Regions from separate parts of the Pseudarthrobacter xylosi genome, predicted to be linked through region 2. Evidence: predicted binding sites of a transcription regulator. Region 2 holds the regulator's gene; each other region holds the start of a gene.
What was found. The regulator HrcA, encoded in region 2, represses chaperone genes, less so after heat shock. The targets are predictions, from matches to a motif close to TTNGCACTCGNNNNNNNCGAGTGCNAA.
Positions count from the first base shown of each region.

Region 1: a site for HrcA is predicted at 2,222-2,248, ahead of groL (chaperonin GroEL). Genes of this name have one in related genera too.
Region 3: a site for HrcA is predicted at 6,181-6,207, ahead of groES (co-chaperone GroES). Genes of this name have one in related genera too.

Region 1 is NZ_JBVAYT010000002.1:32,410-42,289, reverse strand. Features, by position in the region: gene ACZY1F_RS04250 (ABC transporter substrate-binding protein) at 1-339, shown strand, start outside; gene groL (chaperonin GroEL) at 416-2,044, opposite strand; gene ACZY1F_RS04240 (ABC transporter substrate-binding protein) at 2,335-3,600, opposite strand; gene ACZY1F_RS04235 (cold-shock protein) at 3,612-3,818, opposite strand; gene ACZY1F_RS04230 (LytR C-terminal domain-containing protein) at 3,977-4,591, opposite strand; gene ACZY1F_RS04225 (DUF3263 domain-containing protein) at 4,642-4,971, opposite strand; gene ACZY1F_RS04220 (uracil-DNA glycosylase) at 5,105-5,875, shown strand; gene ACZY1F_RS04215 (siderophore-interacting protein) at 5,890-6,729, shown strand; gene ACZY1F_RS04210 (threonine/serine exporter family protein) at 6,786-8,273, opposite strand; gene ACZY1F_RS04205 (peptidoglycan bridge formation glycyltransferase FemA/FemB family protein) at 8,312-9,628, opposite strand; gene ACZY1F_RS04200 (lipid II:glycine glycyltransferase FemX) at 9,716-9,880, opposite strand, start outside.
Region 2 is NZ_JBVAYT010000003.1:314,249-323,732, forward strand. Features, by position in the region: gene ACZY1F_RS09000 (PhoH family protein) at 1-801, opposite strand, end outside; gene ACZY1F_RS09005 (GerMN domain-containing protein) at 1,219-2,136, shown strand; gene ACZY1F_RS09010 (16S rRNA (uracil(1498)-N(3))-methyltransferase) at 2,146-2,928, opposite strand; gene dnaJ (molecular chaperone DnaJ) at 2,931-4,058, opposite strand; gene hrcA (heat-inducible transcriptional repressor HrcA) at 4,136-5,149, opposite strand; gene ACZY1F_RS09025 (DUF3097 domain-containing protein) at 5,314-6,162, shown strand; gene ACZY1F_RS09030 (DUF4870 domain-containing protein) at 6,290-6,709, shown strand; gene hemW (radical SAM family heme chaperone HemW) at 6,748-7,977, opposite strand; gene lepA (translation elongation factor 4) at 8,014-9,484, opposite strand, start outside.
Region 3 is NZ_JBVAYT010000004.1:185,049-194,928, reverse strand. Features, by position in the region: gene ACZY1F_RS10980 (LuxR C-terminal-related transcriptional regulator) at 1-1,619, opposite strand, end outside; gene ACZY1F_RS10975 (ATP-dependent DNA ligase) at 1,724-3,247, opposite strand; gene ACZY1F_RS10970 (dihydrofolate reductase family protein) at 3,311-3,913, shown strand; gene groL (chaperonin GroEL) at 4,039-5,649, opposite strand; gene groES (co-chaperone GroES) at 5,727-6,020, opposite strand; gene ACZY1F_RS10955 (hypothetical protein) at 6,232-6,615, opposite strand; gene ACZY1F_RS10950 (class I SAM-dependent methyltransferase) at 6,671-7,912, shown strand; gene ACZY1F_RS10945 (shikimate 5-dehydrogenase) at 7,940-8,770, opposite strand; gene ACZY1F_RS10940 (glycoside hydrolase family 3 N-terminal domain-containing protein) at 8,867-9,880, opposite strand, start outside.

The sequences.
Region 1 (9,880 bases), on a different contig from region 2:
CACCCGGAAGCAGCCGCAACATTTATCAATTACCTGGCCAACAGCCCCGCGGCAGGCGCCATCCTCATGACAGACCGCGGAGTCCCCAGTAACTCTGAGATCGTCAAGGGCATCACCCCGGCCCTCAAGCCGGCGGACACCACAGTGGTGGCCTTCCTGAAGCACATTGCGCCGGACATCGCCGACGCGCCTCCCGTCCCGCCAGTGGGTGCCGGCAGCGTCCAGAACGTCATCAAGCGTTTCACCGATGAAGTCCTGTACGACCGGATGACCCCGCAGGCGGCCGCCGAAGCGTTCAAGAAGGAAGTCGAAGGAATGCTGGCCACGGCCCGCAAATAGTAGAAACAAATGCGGCCCCCTCCAGTGGAGGGGGCCGCATTATGGTTTGCGCGGAACGTAGTCCGGGCGCTGGGGACTAGAAGCCGCCCATACCGCCCATGTCGTCGCCGCCACCCATGGCCGGAGCGTTCTTCTCCGGCTTGTCAGCCACAACGGCCTCGGTGGTGAGGAACAGGCCGGCAATGGAAGCCGCATTCTGCAGGGCAGAGCGGGTTACCTTGACCGGGTCGTTGATGCCGGCAGCCAGCAGGTCGACGTATTCGCCGGTTGCTGCGTTCAGGCCGTGGCCTGCAGGCAGGCCGCGGACCTTGTCGACAACAACGCCAGGCTCGAGGCCGGCGTTGAAAGCGATCTGCTTCAGCGGGGCGTCGATGGCAACGCGGACGATGTTCGCACCGGTTGCTTCGTCACCTGTGAGGTTCAGGTTCGCGAACGCCTTGGCGCCGGCCTGGATCAGTGCAACGCCACCGCCGGCGACGATGCCTTCTTCAACAGCAGCCTTCGCGTTGCGGACAGCGTCCTCAATGCGGTGCTTGCGTTCCTTGAGCTCAACTTCGGTTGCGGCACCGGCCTTGATGACTGCAACGCCGCCGGCCAGCTTGGCCAGGCGTTCCTGCAGCTTCTCGCGGTCGTAGTCCGAATCGGAGTTTTCGATCTCGGCACGGATCTGGGAAACGCGGCCAGCGATCTGGTCGGCGTCGCCGGCACCTTCAACGATGGTGGTCTCATCCTTGGTGACAACAACCTTGCGGGCGCGTCCCAGGAGTTCCAGACCGGCGGTCTCCAGCTTGAGTCCGACTTCCTCGGCGATGACCTGGCCACCGGTGAGTACAGCGATGTCGGCCAGCTGGGCCTTGCGGCGGTCGCCGAAGCCCGGAGCCTTGACGGCTACGGACTTGAAGGTGCCACGGATCTTGTTGACGATCAGGGTGGCCAGGGCCTCGCCCTCGATGTCCTCGGCAATGATCAGCAGCGGCTTGTTGGACTGCATGACCTTTTCCAGGACAGCAACCAGTTCCTTGACGTTGGAGATCTTGGAGTTGACGATCAGGATGTACGGGTCCTCAAGGACCGTTTCCTGGCGCTCAGTATCGGTTACGAAGTAAGCGGAGATGTAACCCTTGTCGAAGCGCATGCCTTCGGTGAGCTCGAGCTCCAGGCCGAAGGTGTTGGACTCCTCGACGGTGATGACGCCTTCTTTGCCCACCTTGTCGAGGGCTTCAGCGATCAGGGCGCCAATTTCGTCGTCACCGGCGGAGATGGAGGCGGTAGCCGCAATCTCTTCCTTGGTTTCGATTTCCTTGGCGGAGGCCAGCAGCTCAACCGTGACGGCCGCTACAGCCTTCTCGATACCGCGCTTAAGGGACAGCGGGTCAGCGCCGGCCGCGACGTTGCGCAGGCCTTCCTTGACCAGGGCCTGCGCCAGCACGGTAGCCGTGGTGGTGCCGTCGCCAGCGACGTCGTCCGTCTTCTTGGCAACTTCCTTGACCAGCTCGGCGCCGATCTTTTCGTAAGGGTCGTCCAGCTCGATCTCCTTGGCGATGGAAACACCATCGTTGGTGATCGTGGGGGCGCCCCACTTCTTTTCGAGGACGACGTTGCGTCCACGCGGGCCGAGGGTGACCTTGACGGCGTCGGCGAGGATGTTCAGGCCCCGCTCAAGACCGCGGCGTGCCTCTTCATCAAATGCAATGATCTTGGCCATAACGGCAGTAGTCCTTTCGGGACAGTCGTTAAGAATGAACCTCACTGCAGTGCCCGCGACGGACGATCCTTCACCGGTGGCCTCTGTATGCCGCGGCTGGGGATCTCACTCCAGCTAGGTATTTCTCTCGCTCCACGACCGCCGCCAAGCTTCGCTGCCGGAAAACCGGACGTTGCTTTAGCAGTCGGTACGTAAGAGTGCTAACTCAATAATTAGCACTCCCTAGGTGAGAGTGCAAGCGAAAGACCTCGCAAATCGCGCCGTCACAGCGGCCCGTTCGCCACCGGCGATCAGCTTGCGGCCCGGCCTGCAGTCTCACGGCCGGTGAGCACCGCCCTGTTGTCTGCGCCGTAGGTGAACACCATGTAGTTGGCCGTCGTGATGTCACCGTTGGCGTCGAAGGCAACCGGCCCGGACTCGCCGTCGTAATTAATGCCCGCCCCGGTCTTCAGGACCGTGAGGCAATCGGTGTAGGACAGGCACGGCTTGGTGGCCGGCCCAGAGGCCTGCGCGGCGGGCTGCCCGCCTGCTGTCCCGCCGGACACGGCGATCAGGTTGGCGGCAATGGAGCGGCCGGCGTCGTCGTCAGCCTTCGCGGCCGCCAGTGCCGCAAGATTCACGGCGTCGTAGGTCTCTGCTGCGAACGAAAGGTCTTTCAGTGCAGGATTGACCGCCACGAGTCGGGCTTGGAAGTCCGCGGACGGCAACAGACCCGGTGCCACGGCACGGGCGCCGTCGAGGGCCTTGGATCCCAGCCCCGAACCGTACTGGGCGAAGGCGCCGTCGCTGAGGATGATGCTCTTGCCCGAGAGCCCTGCGTTGTTGAGCTCTGCGAGGGCGCCCTGGGCGTCGTCCCTGGCGATCAGCACTACCGCGTCCGGCGTGGCGGCCTTGGCAGCGGCAGCCGCGTTTCCGGCGTCGCCGGGCTTGAAGGCGGTGGTGGAGACTGTGTCCAGGCCGGCGTTCCTGGCGGCGCCGGCCACCGCGGCGGCTACGTCTTTTCCGTAGCTGGAGTCCTGATGGACCACGGCAAGGCTCTTGGCGCCGCCATCCTTGGCCAATTTCACCAGCACCGATGCTTGGGCAACATCCGCAGCTGACGTCCTGAAGTAATAGCCGCCGCTCTTGTAGCGGGACAGGCCGGCAGCGGAGTTAGCCGGCGAGACGAGCGGGACGCGCGCAGCCGAGAGGACGTCGATGGCGGCCGCGGCGTGGCTCGAATCGGTCGGTCCGATCACCGCATCAACTTTGGCTGAGGCAAGATTCCTGGCCTGGGCATCGGCGCCATCGCCGGCGCCCACCACCAGGTCAACAGGCCTGCCCTTGTGACCTCCGGCCGCATTGATTTCCTTGATGGCCAGTTGGGCCGCGGCGAGCTGCGAGTCGTTGAGGAAGGCCTGCTTCCCTGTGCTGTCCTGGATCAGTCCGATCCGCAGCGTGCCGTCACCGGATGCTTCGGCGGATTCAACGCGGACGTTGCCGCCTGCACCGCCGCAGCCGGCCAGGGCCAGCAGGAGTGCCGCCCCTGTAGTTGTGCGGACGATTGTTGAGCTCAAGCTGCGGAAGATCACTGAGCGGGCCGGACGTTTTCTGCCTGGGGGCCTTTCTCGCCTTCGCCAACCTCAAGCTCGACGCGCTGGCCTTCATCGAGGGCCCGGTAGCCTTCGCCCTCAATGGCCGACCAGTGCACAAAGACATCATCCCCGGAGCCGTCCACCGTAATAAAGCCGTAGCCCTTTTCGGCGTTGAACCACTTAACCGTTCCCAATGCCATGATGTCCGCTCTTTTCCGTCGTGCCGTCGGTCCCCGTCGGAAGTGTGCCGCTTGTTACGGACCGAAGCCTGAAATCACTCTAGCGACAAGCCATCCGGCGGGCCGAGCCACACGGCCGCTCCGGTGCCCAAAAGTTATTCAGGCGTGATGGCGAGGCACTACTGGTAGCCCGGCCCCAGGACAACAACCAAGGGCACCTGGAATTCCTGAGTCTCTACCAGCGTGGGAATGTTCAGGAGTTTGGACACTGCTTCTGCGTTGGCTTTCTGCGCCGGGCCTGCATAGAAGATTGCGGATGTCTGCTGCGGAGCGCCGCCCCAGTTTCCCACCTGGCCCAGCGTCCAGCCATCGGCCTGGACCATCGAGCTGATGCGTCCGGCGAGCCCGGCCGTACCGGCCGCGTTGTAGATGGCAACGCCCCGGGTCTTGTCCAGCACAGCCGCGGAGGGAACGTTACTGGGCGAAGCGCTGGGCTCGGCGTCCGGGCTCTTAGAGGGCTCCGGGTCCGCGGAAGATTCAGCGGTGACTGACGGAGCCGCGCTTGCCTCGGGCGCTGCTGTTGATTCCAGGCTGGTGGAGGCTTCGCTGCCGGCCTGGAACCCGAGCTTGGGGAGGATCAGGAAGGACACCACTCCGATGGCCAATGCCACAATCCCCACAGCAAGGATGGGCCACAGCTTGCGGCGGGCAGGCGCCGAGGCCGCACGGTGGACGCCCTGCCGCGAGGCGGACTCCGGAACCTTGTCGAATTCATCCCGAGCGTATTTGGTCATGGTGGGAGACGTCCTTGTTGATTGCTGCTGATGGCTCAGCACGAGCTTGGTCAGGCGTCGGAACCCAGGCGTCGTGCAGTGCGTGCCCGGTGACGCGACGTACGTAGTCTACGCAATCTCTTAACCAGCATGGGGTCGTGGGACAGTGCGGCCTCGGTGTCAATGAGGGCGTTGAGCAGCTGGTAGTAGTGGGTCGCGGACAGATCGAACAGCTCCCTGATGGCCTGTTCCTTGGCCCCCGCGTACTTCCACCACTGCCGCTCCAGTGCCAGCATCTGCTGGTCGCGCTCGATCAAAGCTGAGTCACGGAGCGTAAAATCCGCCAGCAAAGAGCTGCGCTCCTCTGGCTCCGGCACGTACTCCCGAGCAGGTTCCGCCACGGCACACCCCTTCGCTGGTCTTGCTGAATCACCGGTTGGGTTTCAAAATCTCTTCCCCATGTTACGGCGTGAATAACACCCATGTCATTTACGGCCCGGCTGCAGTGGCCGGTAACCCTGCGAGAATGGGAGCGTGTTTGATTCTGACGCGCTGTTCGAACTGACGGCGAACCCGGCGGAGGACGTTGGCTTTGCACAGATGGCCGCTTTGCCGCTCAGTGAGCTGATGGCGGCTGACTGGGCGGAGGCGCTGAGGCCGGTTGAAGCTGAGCTGCGCGACGTCCTAAATTTCCTGGCCACCGAAGTTGCCGCGGGCCACCAGGTGCTGCCGGCGCCGTCGAACGTTCTGCGCGCCTTCCGGCAGCCGCTGGCCGGCGTCAAGGTCCTGGTAGTGGGCCAGGACCCCTACCCGACGCCGGGCCATGCGATTGGCCTGTCCTTCGCCGTTGACGGGCGGACCCGGCCCATCCCGCGGAGCCTGGCGAATATCTACCGCGAGCTGGAGGCCGATCTTGGCCTTCCCGCACGCGTCCACGGCGACCTGTCTGCCTGGGCCGGCCAAGGGGTTCTGCTGCTGAACCGGGTCATGAGCGTACGCGCCGGGGCTGCCGGCTCCCACCGGGGCAAAGGCTGGGAGGCCATCACGACGGCGGCAGTCACCGCCGTGGCCGGCCGGCGCACGTCCGACGGCGGGCCGGCGCCGTTGGTGGCGGTGCTGTGGGGCAGGGACGCGGAGAGTGTCCGGCCCCTTCTGTCCGAAACGGCGGTCGTGTCCAGCGCCCACCCCAGCCCGTTGTCGGCGTCGCGCGGATTCTTCGGCTCCCACCCCTTCAGCACCATCAACCGGCTGCTGCAGGACCAGGGCTGCCTTGGCGTAACGTGGGAACTCCCTCCGGTCCCTTAGCTTAGGGTTACCTTATGAGCACCGTTCCGGCCGCCACCAGCGCCACAAAAAATACACGTCCGCAGATCGATCTCACGGTCATTCGGCGGGAAGAACTCTCGCCCCACATGGTCAGGATCGTGGCCGGCGGCAAGGGTTTTGCCGCCTACGTGAACAACAGTTTCGTGGACCGCTACGTCAAGATTGTCTTCCCGCAGCCCGGCGTTGACTATGCCCGGCCGTTGGACCTGTGGACCATCCGCGAAACCATGCCCCGCGAGCAGTGGCCCTTCACCCGCACGTACACGGTCCGCTGGGTGGACCTCGAGGCGCAGGAACTCGCCATCGACTTTGTGATCCACGGTGACGAGGGGCTGGCCGGTCCGTGGGCGGCTGCTGCCAGGCCCGGCGACACCTTCACCTTCACCGGGCCGGGCGGTGCCTACAACCCGGCGCCCGACGCTGACTGGTACCTCTTTGCCGGTGATGAAGCCGCGCTTCCGGCGATCGCCGCCGCCATTGAATCGTTGCCGGCTGAAGCGGCCGGCCTGGCATTTATCGAGGTCGACAGCGACGCCGACATCCAGCCCGTCGCGTCCCCGGCGGGGGTTCAGGTGACCTGGCTGCGCCGCAACGGCGCGCCGGCCGGCGTCGGGGACCTCCTGGTCTCAGCGGTGGCTGGCGCCGAGTGGCCCGCTGGGCGGGTCGACGTTTTCGCCCACGGTGAGAGGGGCTACATGAAGGGCCTGCGGGACGTGCTTTTTGTCCAGCGCGGCCTTGAACGGAGCCAGGTTTCGCTGTCCGGCTACTGGGCCCAGGGCCGGGTGGAGGACGACTTCCAGGCCGAGAAGAAACTCCCCGTGGGAAAGATCTGAGCAGGGAAGATCTGAGCATGGAAGATCTGACCGGGATATTCCGACGCCGGCGCTAGCTAGCGCCGGCGGGCGCGCCGCCGCTCGTTGCTGGCCAGGCTGCGCGTCAACGGCCGGGCCAGGGTGTCGCCGAGGACAATGCCGGCCGCTGTTCCCAGGACTATCGCGCCGGCGTTGAGCATGCCGCCAGCGCCGAGGAGGACATCGGCTTCCTCGATAGTCAGCACATACATGGACCGGAAAATGGTCAGCCCGGGCAGCAGGATCAGGGCCGCCGGGACGGCCACCACCAGCTGGGGAGCGCCCATCTTCAGCGCCACCACCCGCGCCAGCAGCCCAATGACGACCGCGGCGAGCGCCGGGGAGAACCGGTCACCGACGCCGAGGGACCCGGCACCCAGCAGCACAAAATAGCCCACCACGCCCACGCCCGCGGTAGGCAGCAGCAGCTCCCACGAGGTCTGTTCCGTTATGCCGATGGCCATCACTGCGACGGCGATAAAGACCACCAGGACCCAGAGGTCGTAGGCAGGCGGGAACGTCTCCGTGACGCTAATCGGCTCCATCCCGGTCATGGAACCCATCACAAAGGCCACCGCGATCCCGGCCACAATCGCGCCGAATGTCAGCAACGTGGACAGGAACCGGCCCGCGGCGGTCACGGGGAAGCCGTTGATGGCGTCCTGGACCGAGGAGACGAGGCGTCCGGTGGGCAGGAGCAGGAGGATGCCTCCCACCACCACAATCGCCGGCGCATTGGTGAGGTGAAAGCGCCACAACAGCAACGCGGAGAGCGTGACAGCGAAGGCGCATGCCGCCGTCGTAAAGAAGTCCGGAACCCGCCATCGGCCCAACTGGCGGGCGAGCAGGCTGATTCCGATGTTGGCCACGAAGGCGATGCCCGAGGAGACCGGCCCTCCACCGAGCACGCCCACAAAGACTGCCGCGAACACGCCGAAGGCTACGGTGACCATCCAGCGTGGAAACGGTTTGGGACTGGTGATGGCCTCGTCCAGCCGGCGGATCGCCTCATCGCGGCCCACTCCTCCGGCCACGATGTCCGTCACCAGCCTGTGTACCTTGGCCAGCCCGGCATAGTTGTTTGTCCATGACCGCACCACGCGAAGCAGCGCGATGGGCGTCTGGTCCTTGGGCGCGTAGTTGATGCCCACCGACTGGTTGGTGATGTCCACTTCGATGTTTTTCAGCCCCAGCGCCGCGGTAACGGCAATGATGCTCGTCTCCACCTCCAAGGCGCCTGCCCCGTACCGGAACATGGTCTCGGCCAGGTGAAGGGCAAAGTCCAGGGTCTTGCGTGCGGAAGTGTCCACGCCGCTCACCTGGATCATGGGGTTGGCGTAGGGGCTTCCGGCGAGCCTGTCCACAATGCTCATCGGCGCCGTCGGAGGGTTCTCCCCCCGGACCAGTCGCCGCAGCATCTTCTTGGCCGCAGCGTCCTGGCGGAGCTGGGACGCCGTAAGCGGCTCTGTTTTGGGCAAGCCGCTGGTGGGAGGCCTGCTCCGTGGGTTTTCAGGTCGATCGGTCACCTTGGTGCTGACCCTCTCTTGCACTTCGTGGTTTGGTGTTAGGCCGGACGTTTCAGCGGCAGTTTGCCCAGCAGAGTGCGGGCTGCGGCGGTGGCAGCACGGACCAGGCGATTGGTCTGGAAGGCTACAGGCCGCACAGGCATCACGAAGTCCCCCAGCAGTTGGACCACGTCGCCGCCGAAGCCCTTCTTGAACTCGTAACCGCCATGGCCTTCCTCGTCCTGCCCCTGGATGCCGAAGGTGCCGTAGAAGTTGTAGCGCGAGTAGCCCTTGTCCAGGGCGTGCAGCAGCATCCCCCAGTACAGCGAGGTGGCGCCGTTGAAGTAGATGTAGTCCTGCTTCGTGCCACCAATGACGCAAACCACCTCGTCACCGAAGCAGACGAAGTGGATGGCGGCCACCGTTGCCACTCCTACCGAGTCCGGGAAGCGCTCGATGTCCTTGAGGCTGCGCTCGTAGCTGTCCACGAGGTCCTGGACCACCTTGAGCCGGTTGGCCTTCTTTTTGCTGCCGGTCTCCTCCACTTCACGGCGGAGTTCGGCGGCGGACGCTGATTCCGCTTCCAGGCGCTCGGTGATGGACTTCCGGTACTCGGGGATGTCGATCTTGGCCATCATGAGTTTGGTGAACTCGCCGGAGGTGGTCCGCAAGAGCTGTTCGTAGTATTCGCGTTCCCGGTAGAAGAAGCCCTTTTCGTCTCCCGCGGTGCTCAGCGCGTCGTAGAACTCGTCAAGGGTCTCCAAGGTGGCCTGCTCCAGGAACACGCCGTTCTTTTCGGCCTTCCGGATGGCCTTCCGGGTCCGGTAGCTGGTGCCCATGATGAGCTCCTCGGCGTCGTTAATGCCGTCGAGCTGCTTGATGAACATCCAGTTCACGTTGGCGAAGTTCATCTCCGAGCCCTGGTGTTCAAGACCCAGGGCCGCCAGTTCCGCCACGAGCGGCCTGTTGTCCACGATCTCGGGGTGTTCGGCGCCGTCGGCGTCGCGGGCGATGTAGGTCAGGTTCGGGGAAATCCGCAGTTCGGCAGCCTTGCGTTCCGCGGCACGTTCCTTGAGGAGCCCGACGACGTCACGCACCAGGGCGGCGTCCGCGTAGTCCAGGAGGGGGCCCTTGGCGCACTCGCACACCTTGTAGCCCCAGCGGTTGGTGGTGTAGTTCAGCTTCCCGGCGGCGACCAGTTCGCCGTCGCGCCTGACACCGAACAGTTCCACCACCTGGCCGCGGGCGCGCTGGAAGCGGGTGAAGTCAGCGGACTGGATGAAGTTGTTTTGCGCGTGCTTGAGCGAGAAGGCCTCAAACTCTGCATCGCTGAGGACGCTGAGCTCGAGCCCGGCTCCGGCCTTGGTTGGATTCACAGAAGTAACCTCATCTATGGCTGCGCTGCCGTGGGGCATGCGCGGGCGTTCGTGGTGTGGATGGTGTGCGTAGCTGGTGGTGGTCTGTCAGTAGAACTGCTGGCCGGTACGTGCGGTTTCGAGCCGGCGGAAGATCCGTTCCGCGCCCCTGAGCCACAGGGCGTGCCTGACGGGTGACAGCACGTAGTCGTAGCAGCCGACGAAATCCGTGACCGTCTTGGTGAAGCTGGTCTTGAACATGCCCATGCCATA
Region 2 (9,484 bases):
TTCAGGTGTGGTGTTCTGGGCCTCGTCCAGAATGATGAAGGCATCATTCAGTGTGCGCCCCCGCATATAAGCCAGCGGCGCCACTTCGATCGTTCCCGCCGCCATCAGGCGCGGGATGGACTCGGGGTCCATCATGTCGTGCAGCGCGTCGTACAGCGGGCGCAGGTAGGGATCGATCTTGTCGCTCAGTGTGCCCGGCAGGAATCCCAGCCGTTCGCCGGCCTCGACTGCGGGCCTGGTCAGGATAATGCGGCTGACTTCCTTCTGCTGCAGCGCCTGTACAGCCTTGGCCATCGCGAGGTACGTCTTGCCCGTGCCTGCAGGGCCGATCCCGAAAATCACCGTGTTCGCGTCAATCGCGTCCACGTAGTTCTTCTGGTTCAGGGTTTTGGGCCGGATGGTCTTCCCCCGGCTGGAGAGGATGTCATGGGTGAGGACGTCCACAGGGTTCTGCAATGACTGGCTGCGGAGCAACGCAACGAGCTGGTGCAGCACCGCGGGGCTGATGACGGTGCCGCGGGCCACGAGGCCGCGCACTTCATGCAGGAGCCGCATAATGCGGGGAACTTCGGTGGCAGGGCCGCTGATGGAGAGTTCGTTTCCACGGACGTGGAAATTAACAGACGGGAACTGCTCTTCGATATAACGCAAGGCCTCGTCATGGCTGCCGAGCGATTGGACCATCTGGTCGGAGTTGTCAAAGAGAACCACCTCCGTCCGGACACCAGGAAGTGAATGGGGGAATTCTCCGGCGGCGCGGTCAGTATTGAGCCGGCGCTTTCCGTTCGCTGATTCAGTCATGGTGCTGGCCCGCAGGCCTGTGGTCTCCTCCACTTCGAAACTTAAAGTGCCGCCGGCTGCTGCGTGGGCGGGGCTGTTGCCGAACACGCGGGAGCCAGCGGAGTCCTTCTATCTTACGCCAGGAGGCACCTCCCGGCAGCGCCCCGGCGGTCGCCGGGAAGGGTGCCCGCCACCGGCGTTGCTGCGGGATGGTTGGCTTCATTAGGTATCAACTTCGTATCAGGCTCATATCGTTCCCGTTGCAGTTGGGCCGGCAGGCTGGTTTCGGTCCTTTTGGCAGAACAGGCTATGCCATGCTGGAAATCACAGCCGTTCGGGGACCGGCTGACGGGGCCCAGGCCTCACCATTTTACAGCCGGGAAAGGACAGGCCACGAGAGTGCCGGAAACAGCGACCCCCCTCACTGCCAGACGCTCCGTGCCACGTTTCCGTCCGCAGCGGCTCCTGGGTCTACTGCCGGCATTGCTCCTTCTCACCGGCTGCATCGCGGACCCCAGCCCCGAGCCCAACCTGAACTCCAACTCCAGCCAGGCTGTCACCGGCTCACCCGGGGCGCCCTCCACCAGTGCACCCCTGGAAACCACACAGTCGTCTAATAAGGCACCCGTCTACTGGATCGGCCGAAGCAACAACAACGTGTTCCTGTACCGGGAGTTCCGGGACGTGCCGGAGCAGGAGAATCCTGTGACACGTGCCCTGCGGGCCATGATGTCCGAGAAGCCGCTGGACCCGGATTTTTTCACGCCCTGGCAGAATCCCGAGAAACTCGCCTCGTCTATCTCAGGCAAGAACGTCATCACGGTCGACATCTCCGAGGACGCATTTAACAGCAATCTCGACGCTGACATGGCCGCCCGCGCCATCCAGCAGCTGGTCTTTACCGCTACGGCAGCGGCCGCGAGTTCCGGTTTGATCGATTCCGGCCAGCAGATCCAGGTCCGGATCCTGGTGGATAGCCACACAGACTACGTTGCCTTCGACCACGTCCAGCTTGGCGACCCCATGTCCCGGGCTGCCGGCATGGTGGCGCCCGTCTGGATCATCGATCCGCAGGAAGGGACGGACCTGGTGGGCGGAAGCGTCAAGATCACCGGCCGCAGCACGGTTCCGGGCGGTAAGCTCCGCTGGCAGATCCTGAGGGCCGAAGCGAACGGGAACAAGGCGCCATACCTCACCGGGGAGACCACAGCGGCGGCTGAAGCGGCCCAGGCCGGGGTGTTCACGCTTGCGCTTAGCTTGTCCGCCGGAAACTATGAGCTCCGTGTTTCGCAGGTGGATGCCGCCGGCAGCAGCCAGGAGCTGAATGTGGATACGCGGAACTTCAACGTCCGGTAACAGGCCGTATCAGGAGACTGGCGCTGTCCAGCGTCCCAGTACATCGCTGGCCAGGACAACCGCTGCCGGTCCGGCCGTGGATGACCTGAGGACGTGGTGTCCCAGGAGGGCCGTCACGGCGCCGGCATCGCAAAGCCGTGTGACTTCGCGGGGACTGATTCCGCCTTCCGGGCCAACGATGAGCAGAACTTCCAGGGGTCCGGCGTCAGCCTGGGCGCCCTGCCATGATTCCAGGACAGACCGGAGCGGCCGGACCGCGTCTTCGTGCAGGATTACGGCAAGGTCCGCGGCCGCCACTGCCGCCGCAAGGCCTGGCGTTTCGACGGCGGCGCGCACCTCGGGGATCCAGGCGCGGCGTGCCTGCTTGGCCGCCGCAGTGACCACGGACTGCCATTTTGCGTGGGCCTTGGCCGCACGCTCGCCCTTCCAGCGGACTATTGAGCGCTCAGACTGCCAGGGAACTACGGCATCGATCCCGAGTTCGGTTGCCGTTTCCACAGCCAGTTCGTCGCGGTCCCCCTTGGCCAGGGCCTGCACCAGCACCAGCCGGATATCGGGCCGGTCCTCCACGGCGAGGGCGGAGCATTCCACGGTAAGCTCTGCAGGCGACGCCGAGACAACAGTTCCCGTCAGCCGTTTTCCGGCGCCGTCGGCAATGTCCACGGCCTCACCAGGAGATAGCCGTTTCACGGTCACGGCGTGGCGTGCCTCCGGACCTTGAAGGATAAAACGGGCACCGGGCACCAGCTCGTCCAGCGACCCGGCGCCGCTGAAAAAAACGGGATTGCTCACTGTTACAGGTTACCGAACCGGTCCCGCAGCTTGGCAAAGACGCCGCCGCTGGCCGCCAGTTTGCCTTCCGTGAACTGCTCGCCCCGAAGCTTCGCCAGCTGCCGCAGAAGGTCCTCCTGCGCGGCATCCAGCTTGGCCGGCGTCTCCACCTGCAGATGGACCATCAGATCCCCGCGGCCGTAACCGCGCAGGTGCGTCACGCCGAGTCCACGGAGCGTGATGATCTCCCCTGACTGGGTGCCTGCCTTGACGTCGATCTCCTGCAGCCCGTCGAAGGTTTCCAGTGACAGTTCAGTGCCCAGGGCGGCGGCGGTCATCGGAATGTGCAGCGTTGCGTGCAGGTCGTCGCCGTCGCGGGCATAGGTGGCGTCGTTGTTGACCCGTAGCTCCACGTAGAGGTCCCCGGATGGTCCTCCGGCCGGGCCTGCTTCGCCCTGCCCGGAGAGCTGGATCCGAGTGCCCGTGGCAACACCGGCCGGTACCTTGATGGTGAGCGACCGCCGGCTGCGGATGCGGCCCTGGCCGGCACATTCGTTGCAGGGGTCCTTGATAACCGTCCCGAAGCCTTCGCAGCTTCCGCACGGGGCCGCCGTCATCACCTGGCCCAGGATGGAGCGCACCGCGCGCTGGACCTGGCCACTGCCGCCGCAGATATCGCAGCGGACAGGGTGGCTGCCTTCGCGGCAGCATGACCCGCTGCAGGTGGGGCAGGTGACCGCGGTGTCCACATCGAGTTTCCGGTTGACGCCGAACACGGCATCGCGCAGTTCGATCCGGACACTGATCAGCGCGTCCTGGCCGCGGCGGACCCGGGATGCGGGGCCGGAGGAGCCGCCCGCGCCGAAGAACGTGTCGAAAATGTCCTGGAACGCGAAGCCCTGGCCGGAGTAACCGCCACCGCCGGACCCGTTGTCGGTGCCGTTCTCGTTGCCGGTGGTGTCATAGATCCGGCGCTTCTGCGGGTCCGAAAGTACCTCGTAGGCGTGGGTCACGGCCTTGAAGCGGTCCGACGCATCGTCCCCGGGGTTTACGTCCGGGTGAAGAGTGCGGGCCAGCTTCCGGTAGGCCTTCTTGATCTCTTCCCCGGTGGCTTCCGGCGAGACTCCGAGGACGTCGTAGTGGCTGCTCAAAGTTCGTATCTCTTCCTTGTTGTACTGCCGGCAGCAGGGCTGCCGGCACTGCTCTTCGTGACTGGACCGTAGTGCTGTTACGGACCCAGAATTCTTGAAAGGTAACGGGCTACTGCCCTGACGGCGGCCATGGTGGTGGGATAGTCCATCCGGGTGGGGCCCAGCACACCGATCTTGGCTGTGCTGTCTGGTCCGTAGCCCGTGGCCACCACGGACGCTTCCGCGAGCCCGTCGTACGGGTTTTCACGCCCAATACTTACTGTCACGCCCCTCGGATCCTGCGCCATGTCGCTAAGGAGGCGCAGCAGGACAACCTGCTCCTCAAGGGCTTCCAGGACCGGTCCGATACTGAGCGGAAAATCCACATTGGAGCGGGCGAGGTTCGCTGTTCCGGCCATGACCATGCGTTCCTCGCGGCTGTTGTGGGCGAGTGTTTCCAGCCCGTGGGCCAAAGCCTGGGCCGCCGCACGCTGGCCAGGGCTGACGGACGAAACGACCCCCGGCAGCGACGGCGTCAGGCGGCTCAGCGAGATGCCCGCGAGAGAACTGAGGAAGTGTGTCCGCAACGACGCGATGGCGTCGTCGCCGAGGTCCTGGCCGACGTCGATCACGCGCTGTTCAACCTTGCCGGTGGTGGCGATGAGGACCACGAGGACCTGCCGCGGCGCAAGCAGGACGAATTCGATGTGGCGGATGGTAGCGCGGCTCAGATGCGGATACTGCACAACGGCGACCTGGTTGGTCAGCTGCGACAGCATCCTGACGGTCCTGTCCAGGACGTCGTCAAGATCGTCTGCGCCCTCCAGCAGCGCCTGGATTGCCCGCCTTTCCGCCTGGGAAAGCGGCTTTACCGCTGAAATCTGGTCCACAAACAGCCGGTAGCCTTTGTCTGTGGGGATCCGCCCGGCACTGGTGTGCGGGGCCGTGATCAGTCCGTCGTCTTCCAAGGCCGCCATGTCGTTGCGGATGGTGGCACTGGACACGCCGAGGTGGTGGCGTTCCACGAGCGCTTTGGAACCTACCGGCTCGCGGGAGTGCACATAGTCCTCCACGATGGCGCGCAGTACTTCGAGTTTGCGCGGCTCGCTCATACTCCACCTCCATCCGTGGTCACTGCAGGGTTAGCACTCGAGCAGGGTTAGCACTCGACATGCCTAAGTGCTAACAGTCTAATATGAGTCACCCCGTTGTTAGCATTGGTACCGCTCCGGGCGAAATTCCGGGCCAGGATCTAGCGGCGAGGCGGAATCAATCCATGCAATACCAGAACTGGGGTCCGCAGGAGATCACCGCGCCCGTCAGACACGAACTTCCTGAGGTTCCCGTGGAACGCGGCATGGTTCTTGAAGACGCCCAGTCCGGCTGGGTGGGAGCGGTGACCCGGGTGGAGAAGTCTGGCGGCATGCATGTAGTGGCCCTCGAAGACCGGCGCGGCAAGTCCCGGTCCTTCCGGCTCGGCTTCGGGTTCCTCCTGGAGGGGCAGCCCATCCGGCTCGTTCCCCCGGCGCCCAGGCAGGCTGCCCCCGTGGCCGCCGGCCGGACGGCGTCAGGCTCGGTCCGCGTGGCCGGCCAGCGTGCCCAGGTGGCCAAAGCGAGCAGAATCTGGGTGGAAGGAAAACACGACGCCGAACTGGTGGAGAAAGTCTGGGGTGACGATCTCCGCGTAGAGGGCATCGTCGTCGAGCCTTTGCACGGCATTGATGACCTCGCGGGTGCGGTGGCCGCGTTCGGTCCCGGTCCGGGCCGCCGGCTGGGGGTCCTGGTGGACCACTTGGTGCCGGATTCGAAGGAGTCGCGCATCGCTGCCGCCGTAATGGCTTCCCCCGGCGCTGCCGGCAACGTGCTGATCGTCGGCCACCCTTACGTTGACGTGTGGCAGGCCATCCGGCCCGCTGTCCTGGGCATCGAACAGTGGCCCGTGGTGCCCCGCGGGCAGGACTGGAAGACGGGCATCCTGACAGCGTTCGGCTGGCCGCACTCCACGAAGGAAGATATCGGGCTTGGTTGGCAAAGGCTGCTGGGCGCTGTCCGCAGCTACGCGGACCTGGAGGCAGCACTGCTCGGGCGGGTGGAGGAAGTCATCGACTTCCTGACAGTGCCTTAACGCCGGATCCGGCACGGGCGGCGGCATTTGGCGGCTGAACCAGTATTCTTGGTACTGCGGAGGCTGCAGTTGCTTCAGTCCGGCATTCTCCAACCCAGCACCATTGCACTTTCGAAGGAAGAAAACCGTGGCACAAAACGCACGCGAGCACCGGGACGACCACGGCGGCCAGGGCCGTTCCGAGTACCAGGGCGTTCCGGCAAATGCGCTGCCGCTGACGGCCAGCGAGGACCGCCAGTGGGCCACGCTGGCACACTTCGGCGGGATTCTTGGCTGTGTTCCGTCGCTGCTGATCTACCTGATTTTCCGTGAGCGGGGCCCCTTTACCGCCCAGGAATCCAAGGAAGCACTGAACTTCAGCCTGCCGCCCACCATTGCTGCGCTGGTGGCCAATGTCCTGGTGTTCATTCCGGTGGTGGGAAATATTTTCGCTGTCATCGCCACTCTGATCTGGATCGCCCTGACCTGCTTCTCGGTGGCCGCAGGCATCCATGTCAACAAGGGCCAGCCGCACCGCTACCAGTACAACCTCCGCTGGATCAAGTAGTCCCCACCAGCGCGGGGTCACGTTGCTGGCTTTAAGCGTTAGTCGGGCAGGATCCTGCGGACCACGGCGTCGGCCAGCAGGCGGCCCTTCAGGGTCAAAACCAGCGTGCCCTGGAAGGCAGCCGGTGGCTCCACCAGGCCGTCGGCGATGAGTCCGGCCACGGCGTGCCGGCCATGTTCGCCCAGCGTTGACGTTGCCAGCCCCGATACAAGCCGGGCCTCGAGCATCACGCGCTCCACGTCGCGGGTTTCGGCGTCGAGCGTTTCCCGTCCGGCGGCCGGTGACAGGCCCTGCGCGAGCCGTCCGGCGTAGGCCGTGGGGTGCTTCACGTTCCACCACCGCACTCCGCCGACATGTGAGTGTGCACCTGGTCCGATGCCCCACCAGTCGTCCCCGCGCCAGTACGCCAGGTTGTGCCGGCATGCCTGCTCCGGCGTCCGGGACCAGTTGCTGACTTCATACCAGCTGAGGCCCGCAGCACCGATCAGCTGGTCGGCGAGTTCGTACTTGTCGGCGTGGTCGTCGTCGTCGATTCCCGGGACTTCACCACGGCGGATCTGGGCGGCCAGCTTGGTGCCGTCCTCCACGATCAGGGCGTAGGCACTGATGTGGTCGGGCTGGTAGGACAGGGCCGTCTCCAGCGAGAAACGCCAGTCCTCCAGGGACTCCCCCGGTGTCCCATAGATAAGATCCAGGCTCACGGCCAGTCCGGCCTCGCGCGCCCACTGCACCACCTGCGGCACGCGGCTGGGCGTGTGCGTGCGGTCGAGGACTTTGAGGACGTGGGGAACGGCAGACTGCATGCCAAAGGAAACCCGGGTGAAACCGGCGTCGGCCAGCACCTGCAGGGAGGCAGGGGTGACCGAGTCCGGGTTTGCTTCGGTGGTCACTTCGGCGCCGGGTTCCAGGCCCCAGTGCCCGACGGCGGCAGTCAGGATCCGGGCGAGGTCCTCCGCGGGGAGCAGCGTGGGGGTGCCGCCGCCGAAGAAAACTGTGCTCAGGGGCCGGTCCGGAAGACCAGAGTCCCGCAGGACCGTGGCGGCAAAGTCCACTTCGGACACGGCCGTGCTGGCGTAGGCGTCCTGCGACGCTCCGCCGCCGAGCTCGGTGGCCGTGTAGGTGTTGAAGTCGCAGTATCCGCAGCGCACGGCACAGAACGGGATGTGCACGTAGAGTCCGAAGGCCCGGTCCGCCGCACCGTCCACTGCCTGTGCGGGCAACAGACCGTCCGACGGCGCCGGGTCGCCGAGCGGAAGAATGCTAGGCACTGCAGGGGCCCCCGGTGTTGCCGGCCACTGTCATCACTACTTCTTGGCCTTGTCCTTGGACTCGTCAGTGGTCAGCGCAGCGATGAAGGCTTCTTGGGGAACCTCAACGCGGCCCACCATCTTCATGCGCTTCTTGCCTTCCTTCTGCTTCTCCAGCAGCTTGCGCTTACGGGAGATGTCGCCGCCATAGCACTTGGCCAGAACGTCCTTGCGGATGGCACGGATGCTTTCCCGGGCGATGATCCGGGAGCCGATGGCAGCCTGGATGGGTACCTCGAACTGCTGGCGGGGAATAAGCTCGCGCAGTTTGCCGGTCATCATCACACCGTAGGCATAAGCCTTCTCACGGTGCGTGATGGCCGAGAAGGCATCCACCTGTTCGCCCTGAAGCATGATGTCCACCTTCACCAGGTCGGCCACCTGCTCGCCGTCGGCCTTCCAGTCCAGCGAGCCGTAGCCCCGGGTCTTGGATTTGAGGATGTCGAAGAAGTCGAACACGATCTCAGCGAGCGGCAACCGATACCGGATTTCGACCCTGTCCTCCGACAGGTAGTCCATGCCGCCGATAACACCGCGGCGGCTCTGGCAAAGTTCCATAATGGCGCCCACGAACTCATTGGGCGCCAGGATAGTGGCAGCCACCATCGGCTCGCGGACCTCGGCGATCTTGCCGGAGGGGTATTCGCTGGGGTTGGTCACGTGGACCACCTTCTTGTCCTCCAGCGTCACCTCATACTCCACGTTGGGGGCAGTGGAGATCAGGTCCAGGTTGTATTCGCGCTCGAGCCGCTCCCTGGTGATTTCCAGGTGGAGCAGGCCGAGGAAGCCCACCCGGAAGCCGAATCCCAGGGCGGCGGACGTTTCCGGCTCGTAGACCAGCGCGGCATCGTTGAGCATCAGTTTCTCCAGCGCATCGCGGAGCACGGGATAGTCCGTGCCGTCCAGCGGATACAGGCCTGAGAAGACCATCGGTTTGGCATCGGCATAGCCGGGAAGCGACTGCGTGGCGGGCTTGGCAAGGTTGGTGACGGTGTCGCCCACCTTGGACAGACGGACGTCCTTCACACCGGTGATGAGGTAGCCCACTTCGCCCACGCCGAGACCCTTTGAGGGGGTGGGCTCCGGGGAGCTCACCCCGATCTCCAGGAGTTCGTGGGTGGCCCGGGTGGACATCATCTGGATGCGTTCACGGGGGTGCAGCATGCCGTCAACCACACGGACGTAAGTGACCACACCGCGGTACGTATCGTAGACGGAGTCGAAGATCATGGCGCGCGCGGGGGCGTTCGGGTCTCCCACGGGGGCCGGCAGGTCGCGGACGATCTTGTCCAGCAGTACCTCGACACCCATGCCGGTCTTGCCGGAGACGCGGAGCACGTCGTCGGGGTCGCCGCCGATCAGGCTGGCCAGTTCGGCCGCGTACTTCTCGGGCTGGGCGGCCGGGAGGTCGATCTTGTTCAGCACCGGGATGATGGTGAGGTTGTTTTCCATCGCCAGGTACAGGTTC
Region 3 (9,880 bases), on a different contig from region 2:
GTGGCGGCCGCCCGAGAGGAGAGGCCCAGTTTCAGGAAGATGTTGCTGATGTGCCGGGCAACCGTCTTCTCGCTCAGGTACAGTTCGCCGGCAATGGCCCGGTTGCCCTTTCCCGTGGCCACCGACTGAAGGATTTCTAGTTCGCGGCGGGTGAGGAAGCCCGCCGTGTGCGCCGTGGGTCCTGCGTCCGTCATGCCTTCGTGCAGCAGTGTCGCGGCCCAGGTTGCCGCCGGCGCTGCGCCCAGGTCCAGGAGCACAGCGTGGGCCGTCTCCAGGTACATGAGCGCCGAGGCCTCATCACCGAGCACGCGGCAGGCACGGCCGGCCAGCGCCTGGCAGCGTGCCGCTTCGAACGGTACACCGAGCTCCTGCCACAGTCTCCACGCCTCCCGGAGCGGTTTCAACGCAGCGGAGGGGTCGCCGTCGGCCAGCCGGACCGCGCCGTCCGCCTGGCCGGCAACGGCCCGGACCATGGGCATAGGGCATTCGCGGGCCAGGGCAACAAGCTCCTGAACGCCTCGCCGCGCGGCTTCCAGGTGGGAGGCGGCCAGCTCGATCTCCACCAGTGCCGGCAACATGTTCCGGCGGGTAGCCTCGTCCGCCGCACCAGCTGCCCGCCGGATCATCGCTTGTGCCTGCTGCGCATTTCCGCGGGCCAGCCAGAGGAGCGCGAGGCCAGGCTGTGGCTCATAGCCAGAGCGGGCAGCCTGCGCATAGGAAGCTTCGGCGTCGTCCAGTTTTCCACTCAGCCGTTCCACTTCGCCCTGCTGGTAGTAGCCGCCGTAAAGCGCCTGGGGGTCCCCATTCATGGAAAGTCCTTGGGCAGCCGCAGCCGCCATCAGCGCCTCGGCCCAGGCCCCGTGGAGAATGAAGAGTTCTGCACGGTGTGACTGGCACTGGCCGCTGAACGACATCATGTCGGGGCGTGCACTGCACCAGCGATCCAGGGCAGCCGTCCATTCCAGGGCCCGCTCCAGGTCGAAGGCAAGGTGGCAATTGCCAATGACAGCGCAATAGATAATTCCTGACGGGATCGGGGAGAGTTCACCTGCCGTAACGGCCACCATGACCTCGTCGAACATCCTGAGTCCCTCGTCAGGGTGACCAAGCATCAGGGTGGCCTGCCCTGTGCCGAGGAGGCCCAGCGCGGACAGGTCTTTGTCCTGGAATCTTTGGCCGAAGTCCGCAACTTGGGAGAAGACCGTCAGGGCGGCTACCGGATCACCGCCATAGAGCTTGCCGAGGCCCCTCGGAACGAGCAGGAGGCCCTGCACCGCGTCCGGCTCGGCCAGTTCATCCACGAGCCGCTGGCCGCGGGCAAACCACCCCCCGGCCCGAGCCGGCTCATCCAGGAACATCAGCTGCATCCCCATCCAACCGGCGCACCGGGCGGCACCAACGACGTCGCCCACAACCAGGTATTCCTCATGGGCCCGGGTGAGGGTCTCGAGCCCAGTTGTGCTTTCCCCGGTCAGGATCTCGGCCGTAGCGAGCCGTTCGAGATCGCCAGCCGGCAGCCCGCCGTGCTTATCGGCTTCACGGAAGGTCTGGTTGGCCTCGGTCCAGCGGTGTTCCTGGAAGGCTGACCTGCCTCGGTCAATGCCTGTTTCAGCTGACATCTGGCCCCTTTTCGGATACCAACCGTCCAAGCAGTTGGCCCGCCGCACGCTGGGCGTGACGGCACTTAAGCGCCACGGTACGCCCGCTCAAGAACCGGCACAACCTACGAACGCAGCAGTGCACGCAACGTCTGAATGGTGTCAGCCTCCGCGGCCATCTTGTCGTCGCGGTAGCGCTTGACGCGTGCGAACCTCAATGCGATTCCGCCCGGATACCGCGAGGATTGCTGCACGCCGTCGATCGCGATCTCAACCACCGTGACGGGCTCAATCCAGACGGTGCCCGCCGTTCGCCGCACCTCAAGCTCCTGGAACCTTTCGGTCTGCCAGCGCAGCTGCGCGTCGGTAAGGCCTTTGAAGGTCTTGCCCACCATCACGTAGGCGCCGGGTTCGCCGAACTCGCCGGTCGGGTCGAGGGCCCCGAGGTGCAGGTTCGACAGCAGCCCGGTGCGGCGTCCTGACCCCCACTCGCAGGCGAGCACCACCAGGTCGTAGGTGAGCACCGGTTTCACCTTGATCCAGTTGGACCCACGCCGACCGGCCGCATAGGCCGATCCGACCGCTTTCACCACCACACCCTCATGGCCCGCGGAGAGCGCATCACGCGACACTCTCTCGGCAACGGCCGCATCCGCTGTGATCTCCCCCGGGATCCGGTACCCGGGAGCGATGTGCTCGAGCACGCCGATGCGCGTCGACAGTGGCTCCTCAAGCAGGTCGCGCCCGTCAAGGTGCAGCACGTCGAAGAACCAGGGATGCAGCACTGTAGCGCGCACCGCATCCGCCCCGAACCGCGACATGGTCTCCTGGAAGGGTCGGGGGCGGCCGTCCTCGTCGAGGGCGAGGGTCTCGCCGTCGAGGATCACATCGCGTACCGGCAGCCCGCGCACCACCTCCACCACCTCGGGCAGCCGGTGGGTCACCTCAGCCAGGGTGCGGGTGTAGATGCGAACATCGTTGCCGGCGCGGTGCACCTGGATGCGCGCGCCGTCGAGCTTGTATTCCACAGATGCTTCCCCCGTCAACTCCAGCGCCGCGCTGGCACTGGCCGCGGTAGAGGCGAGCATGGGCTGCACGGGACGGCCGACGACAAGGCCCACGTCGTCAAGCTCGGCTGCCGTACCCGTGATGGCCAGCAGGGCGGTTTCGCCGAGATTGCCGGAGAGCATCGCGGCGCGGCGTACGGCGTCGACGGGCCGATCGGCGGCGCGGGCCACGGCATCCGTCAGCACGCCCTCAAGCGCACCCGTCCGCAGTTCACCGAGGAGCACGCCGGCGATAAAGGCCTGTTCGCGCTCGGTGGCCGCCGCCGTGAGCAACCGGAGGGTCGCGGCACGCTCCGCGGCTGATCCAGCGCCTGCGGTGGCAAGCAGCCGATCCAGCGCGGCGTCGAGGTCGGCCACCGTCAGGCTCGGCTCGGCGGCCGGCTCGCCCATGGCTGCAGTCATGCCGCGCCAGCCGACTCCTACGCGGCCCTGCCGCGGTTGGGCGATGAGCAAGCCAACGGCCGCCGCGATGTCCACGGGCTCGAGCCGGCGCAGCAGATCGGCCAGTGCGTCGACCTTCGCGAGCCGGGAGCGGGTGGACGCGACGGCATCCGTGGTTTTCACGAGCTCGTCGAGCAGCATGGCACCAGTCTGCCACGGCCGCTGACTCTGTACAGTGCAGGAACGTAGTTCCAGACTGGACGCATGGGAATCATTGTCGCGAACCTGTTCATCACCCTCGATGGCGTCTACCAGGGCCCAGGCGGCCGCGAGGAGGACACCGAAGACGGTTTCGCGTTCGGTGGCTGGCAGGCGCCGGTGTCCGATGACGAGGCCGGGGCGGCCATCAGCGCCGAGATCGACCGCATCGACGCTCTGCTTCTCGGCCGGAAGACCTACGACATCTTCGCGGCCTTCTGGCCACACCAGTCTGATGACATCGGCGCTACGCTCAACCGGGTGCCGAAGTTCGTGGTCTCGAACACGCTGACCGCTCCGACGTGGTCCGGAACTACTGTGCTGCCTGATGCTGAGGCGGCGGGCCGACTCCGCGAGGCGTATGACCAGGTCCACATGTTTGGCAGCGGCGTCCTCATCCGTTCATTGCTCGCGGCAGACGTGATCGACCGCCTCCACCTGTGGCTCTATCCGATCACCCTCGGGCAGGGCAAGCGCCTCTTCGATTCCGGCACTATCCCCGCCTCCTTCCGGCTCGTTGAGCCGGCTCGCAGCTTCCCGAAGGGCGCGGTGTCGCTGGTCTACGAGCGCGCGGGCGACGTCGAGACCCTGGACATGCCGGGCGCATAGGGCGGGGCGCACAAAAAACCGGCCCAGCCGAAGCTGGACCGGTTTTTTGTGCGTCAGGCTCTGGGCCCACGCCGTCAGGGTTCCCTGACCGCGCGAAGCGCGGTGAGGGGGACGGTGGGTGGGGACTAGTGGCTGTGGCCTGCGTGCTCGTCTTCGTTTGCGGGCTTCTCCACTACGAGGGTCTCGGTGGTGAGAACCAGCGCAGCGATGGAGGCCGCGTTGCGCAGTGCTGCACGCGTGACCTTGACCGGGTCGATGACACCGGCCGCGATCAGGTCCTCGTACTCGCCCGTCTTGGCATTGAAGCCGTTGTTGGTTTCGAGCTCGGCAACCTTGGCGGTGACAACGTAGCCGTCGAAGCCGGCGTTCTGGGCGATCCAGCGCAGCGGCTGCACCAGCGCGCGGCGGACGATGCCCACAGCAGCGGCGGCGTCGCCTTCGAGTGCCTTTACTGCAGGATCCTCGTCGAGGGCCTTCAGTGCGTGGATCAGTGCGGAACCGCCACCGGCCACGATGCCCTCTTCGAGGGCGGCGCGGGTGGAGGACACTGCATCTTCGATGCGGTGCTTCTTTTCCTTCAGCTCAACTTCGGTGGCTGCGCCGACCTTGATGACACCGATGCCGCCGGCCAGCTTGGCCAGGCGCTCCTGGAGCTTTTCCTTGTCCCAGTCGGAGTCGGTGCGGGTCAGCTCGGCGCGCAGCTGGGAAACCCGGGCTGCGACGTCTTCTGCGGAACCGGCGCCGTCAACGATGGTGGTGTTGTCCTTGGTGACCGTGATGCGGCGGGCTGTACCCAGCACCTCAAGGCCAACCGAATCCAGGCTGAGGCCCAGTTCCGCGGAGATGACCTGCGCACCGGTGAGGGTGGCAATGTCCTGCAGCATGGCCTTGCGGCGGTCGCCGAAGCCCGGAGCCTTGACGGCAACTACGTTCAGCGTGCCACGGATGCGGTTGACGATCAGGGTGGAAAGGGCCTCGCCTTCAACGTCCTCAGCAATGATGAACAGCGGCTTGGAGCTCTGCAGCGCCTTTTCCAGCAGCGGCAGGAAGTCCTGGACTGAGGAGATCTTGCCCTGGTTGATCAGGATGAGGGCGTCTTCGAGGACGGCTTCCTGGCGTTCGGAGTCGGTCACGAAGTACGGGGACAGGTAGCCCTTGTCGAACTGCATGCCTTCGGTGAGGACCAGCTCGGTCTGCGTGGTGGAGGACTCTTCGATGGTGATCACACCATCCTTGCCGACCTTGCCGAATGCCTCGGCGAGGAGCTCGCCGATTTCATCGCTCTGGGCCGAGATGGCTGCCACGCTGGCAACCTGGGTGCCTTCAACGGGGCGTGCGTTCTCGAGCAGGCGGGCTGCAATGGCTTCTACGGAAACCTCGATGCCGCGCTTGATCTGGCCCGGAGCGGCGCCAGCCGCAACGTTGCGCAGGCCTTCCTTGACCAGGGCCTGGGCGAGCACGGTGGCCGTGGTGGTGCCGTCGCCGGCAACATCGTTGGTCTTGGTGGCTACTTCCTTGGCCAACTGCGCGCCAAGGTTTTCGTACGGGTCATCAAGCTCAATTTCGCGCGCGATGGTGACGCCGTCGTTGGTGATGGTGGGTGCCCCCCACTTTTTGTCGAGGACAACGTTGCGGCCGCGGGGGCCGAGCGTCACCTTGACAGTGTTGGCGAGCTTATCGATGCCGGCTTCAAGCGACCGGCGTGCAGCGTCGTTAAACGCAAGCTGCTTTGCCATGGTTTTGTCCTTTCAAAGACAGAACCCCGCACAGCTGTTCAGTCAGGGACGGAACAGCAGTACGGGGATCCAAAGAGTTACTTTACGACGATCGCCAGAACGTCGCGGGCGGACAGCACGAGGTACTCGTTGCCACCGGTCTTGACTTCGGTTCCACCGTACTTGGAGTAGATAACAACGTCGCCAACGGCTACGTCGACAGGTACGCGGTTGCCGTCTTCAAAGCGGCCGGGGCCTACTGCAACAACCTCACCCTCCTGCGGCTTCTCCTGTGCGGAGTCCGGGATAACCAGGCCGGAAGCCGTGGTCTGCTCGGCTTCGAGCGGGCGGACAACAATACGATCCTCAAGAGGCTTAATAGAGACCGACACTCGGACCTCTCCTTCTACGTCAGCAAAAATTCATGGACATTTGAGCTGCTTCACCGTGGCTGGCAAACCGTCGTCGCGGTGCCGGCAGCAGCCTGGCTGGCAGCTCTTCGTGTATTAGCACCCTCCTAGGGAGAGTGCTAATGATGACTCTATGTACTGGTTAGCACTCGGTCAAGGCGAGTGCCAGAATTATGTCTCCGGCGAACAGACTTTACCGGTCGGTGAGGTCCTCAAAATCGACGTCCTCGTCGCCGTCGTCCCCTTCACTGACGGTGCCCCTCGCCAGATACAGCACCACAGCTCCGCCCACGGCAGCCAGCAGTGAGACCACGAGCAAGATGATGCCGCCTACGCGCGCCCCGGCGTAGAGGCCGCGGATCTCCCCTGCCTCGTCCGTGGCGTCCTGGATGTTCTTGCCGCCCACGGAGTAGACCGTGGCGTTGAACGTGTCCAGAAAGAAGATGATCACGAGCAGCGCGACGCAGACCACGGCCACCGCGGATCCTGCAATCAGCGCGGGGCGGGCGAACTTCACCAGGTCCGGGGTACTGGCTTGGGGTAGTCCGGACGGCTGGGTGCCTGCGCTGTCTTCCATGCCTTCAACCCTAGCCGGATCTGGGCGCCGGGCCACCTCCACTAGGCTTGAACCCATGGCTCAAGCACCGCAGGACCAGATCGCCCCACTGCTCACGAGCGAAGGCTGGGAGCTCCTTGCGTCCCTGGGCCCGTACCGCGAGGACAAGGCCTTCGAGCTCAACGCGGCCCTCCGCAAGGCCGGCCACTCCCCCGCACTGGTCTCCGCCGTCCTCACCCAGTCCCGGCTCCGGACCAAGGCTGAGCTGAAGTTCGGCGAGTTCGCCCGGAGCATGCTGTTCACGCAGGCCGGGCTGGAACAGGCCACGCGTCTCACTGTTGCTGCTCGCCATGCCGAGCGCTTTGCGCAGGCCGGCGTCCGGCACGTGGCGGACCTTGGGTGCGGACTGGCCGCCGACTCCCTGGCTCTGGCCTCGATGGACATCACGGTCACGGCCGTGGAAATGGACGAAACTACCGCCGCCTGCGCCACGGTTAACCTAATCCCCTTCCCCAACGCCACCGTGGTGCATTCGGACGCCACCACTGTTCCCCTGGAAGGGGTCGACGGCGTGTGGCTGGATCCCGCACGACGGGTCACGTCGACCTCGGGTACGAAACGGATCTGGGATCCTGAGGCGTTTTCGCCGCCGCTGTCCTTTGTGGAATCGCTCGCAGCCACCGGGCGCGCCGTGGGCGTCAAAATGGGCCCCGGCATGCCGCACGAATCGGTTCCCGCCGGCTGTGAGGCGCAATGGGTATCGGTAGGCGGCGACGTCACCGAGGTGGCCCTGTGGTTCAACTCCGTGCGCCGGCCTGGAATCCGCCGGGCCGCGCTGCTGCTTGGCCCGCAGGGTGCCGCCGAGCTGACCAGCGCTGACGATTTCGACGGCGGTCCGGTGGCGCCAGTGGGGCCGGCGGCGGGCTACCTGTATGAGCCCGATGGTGCGGTGATCCGCGCCGGCCTGGTGGCCGACGTCGCGCTTCAACTGGGCGGGCACCTGCTGGACGAGCACATCGCCTATATCTGCGCTCCGGAACTGGTGGACACACCCTTCGCCCGGGCGTACAAGGTCCTGGAAGTGATGCCGTACAACGTCAGGGCGCTCAAGGCCTGGGTGAAGGAGAACGGCATCACGGTGCTGGACATCAAGAAGCGCGGCACCTCGGTAACCCCGGAGGAACTGCGCAAGCAGCTGTTCGCCGGAAGCAAGAGCGCCAGCAAGAACACCGGGAAGAAGGCCGGACAAAAAACAGCCACCCTGGTCCTGACCCGCATCGGCGAGGACCGGGTGGCCATCTCGGTGGAACCCGTCTAAAACAGCGAACTGGCCTGAGACCCTGTCCTACTGTGCGCGCATAAAGTCCTCGGCGGCCCGGACCTGCTCGTCGGTGGGCCGCACGCCGGTGTAGAGCACAAACTGTTCGAGCGCCTGGATGGTGGCCACCTCGGCGCCCGTGATCACCTGTTTCCCGGCGATGCGGGCCGCCTTGATCAGGGGCGTCTCGGCCGGCAGCGCCACAACGTCGAACACAACGTTGGCTGCCGCGATCGCATCTTCCGGGAAGGACAGCGAGTCCACGTCCGGGCCGCCTGCCATACTGCCTGCCATACCAATGGGTGTGACGTTGATGATCAGGTCCGCCGTGCCGCCGTCGAGCGTTGCCCGCCATTGGAACCCGTACTGCTCAGCGAGCGCCCGGCCGGTGTCTTCGTTCCGGGCGATGACGGTGACGTCCGTGAAGCCGGCGTCGCGCAGGGCCGCGACGGTGGCCTTGGCCATGCCGCCGGCGCCCTGGACCAGCACCGAGTAGTCCGTGGGTACGGCGTTGCCGGCGAGGAGCTGCTCGATGGCGGTGTAGTCGGTGTTGTAGGCCTTCAGGTGCCCATCCGTGTTCACGATGGTGTTGACCGAATCGATGGCTTTGGCGGACGGATCCAGCTCATCCACGAGGGCCATCACGTCCTCCTTGTACGGCATGGACACCGCACAGCCGCGGATGCCCAGGCCCCTGACGCCGGCGATCGCCTGGGCCAGGTCGGTGGGGGCGAAGGCCTTGTAGATCCAGTTCAGGTCCAGCTGGTCGTAGAGGTGGTTGTGGAACCGCGTCCCGTTGTTGCTGGGCCGGGCCGACAGCGAAATACACAAGGTCATGTCTTTATTCAGAATGGGCACCTGTCCATTAAACGCGTTCCCCCAACTGGGTCGCAGTAGATGTCGTTAAGACCGCTCAAAACGACATCTACTGCGACCCAGTTGGGGAGGGGCCGGTTAGGGGCAGCCCGTCCCGGCCGGATAGCTTCCGACGGCGGCGGGCAGCTTTCCCGGGGCAGCCGCCTTGCCTGCCAGCACGGCAACGACTGCGTCAAAGGCACCCGGAGTCCGGCCGTAGAGCGCAATTTTCACCGGCGCGCTGGAATCCTGCAGCGGCCATGGCGCATCCAAGGCGACTGCGATATCGCCCCCGACCGGACGGCCGGCGTAACCGATGAGGCTGACCAGTGGGCCCGCCCCGGTGCCGAGCCCGGCCTTCGCTGCGGCAGCCTCAAACCGTGCCCGGTCCTGAGGTGATCCTCCAGCGATCCGAATGGTTCCCTGGACGATTGGCGCGCCGCAGTGTCCGGAGAGCACGGTGACTGCGGCCGCGGAGACCCGTGCCGAGATATCGACGTTGCTGCCGGGGGCGGCGCTGGCAGGGGCCGAGCCGGCAGGTGGCGACGTGACGCGGCCGCGCCAGGTCATCATGGTGGCCACCCGGATGGCGGCTTCGTCCAGGCGCGCCGCGGGCAGGGTTCCGGCCGCCACGGCGCTCACGATGGCTGTGTGGGCCTGCCCCACGTCCGTAGGCATCAGGAGCAGGTCTGCACCGGCAGCCAGCGCCGCCGTGGCTGCGGAGCCGCCCGGGTATTGCTTTTGGACTGCCCCCATGTTGAGGGCATCGGTCACGGCCACACCCTTGAAACCCATGCCGCGCAACGCAGCGTACGTGGGGCCGGACAACGACGCCGGGACGCCGGGGTCCAGGGCCGGTACGGCGATGTGCCCGGTCATAACCATGGGCACGCCGGCGGCGATGGCAGCCCGGAACGGCTTCCAGTCCCGGGCCTCAAGCTCCGCGATGCCCTCGGGCTGCACCGGGAGGTCTTGGTGCGAGTCAACCGTGACGGAGCCGTGGCCCGGAAAATGTTTGAGGGCTGGCAGGACGCCGGCTTCCTGCATGCCCTGAGAGAACGCCACGGCCAACGCTCCCGCCGCATCCGGGTTGCCGGACATTGACCGGGCACC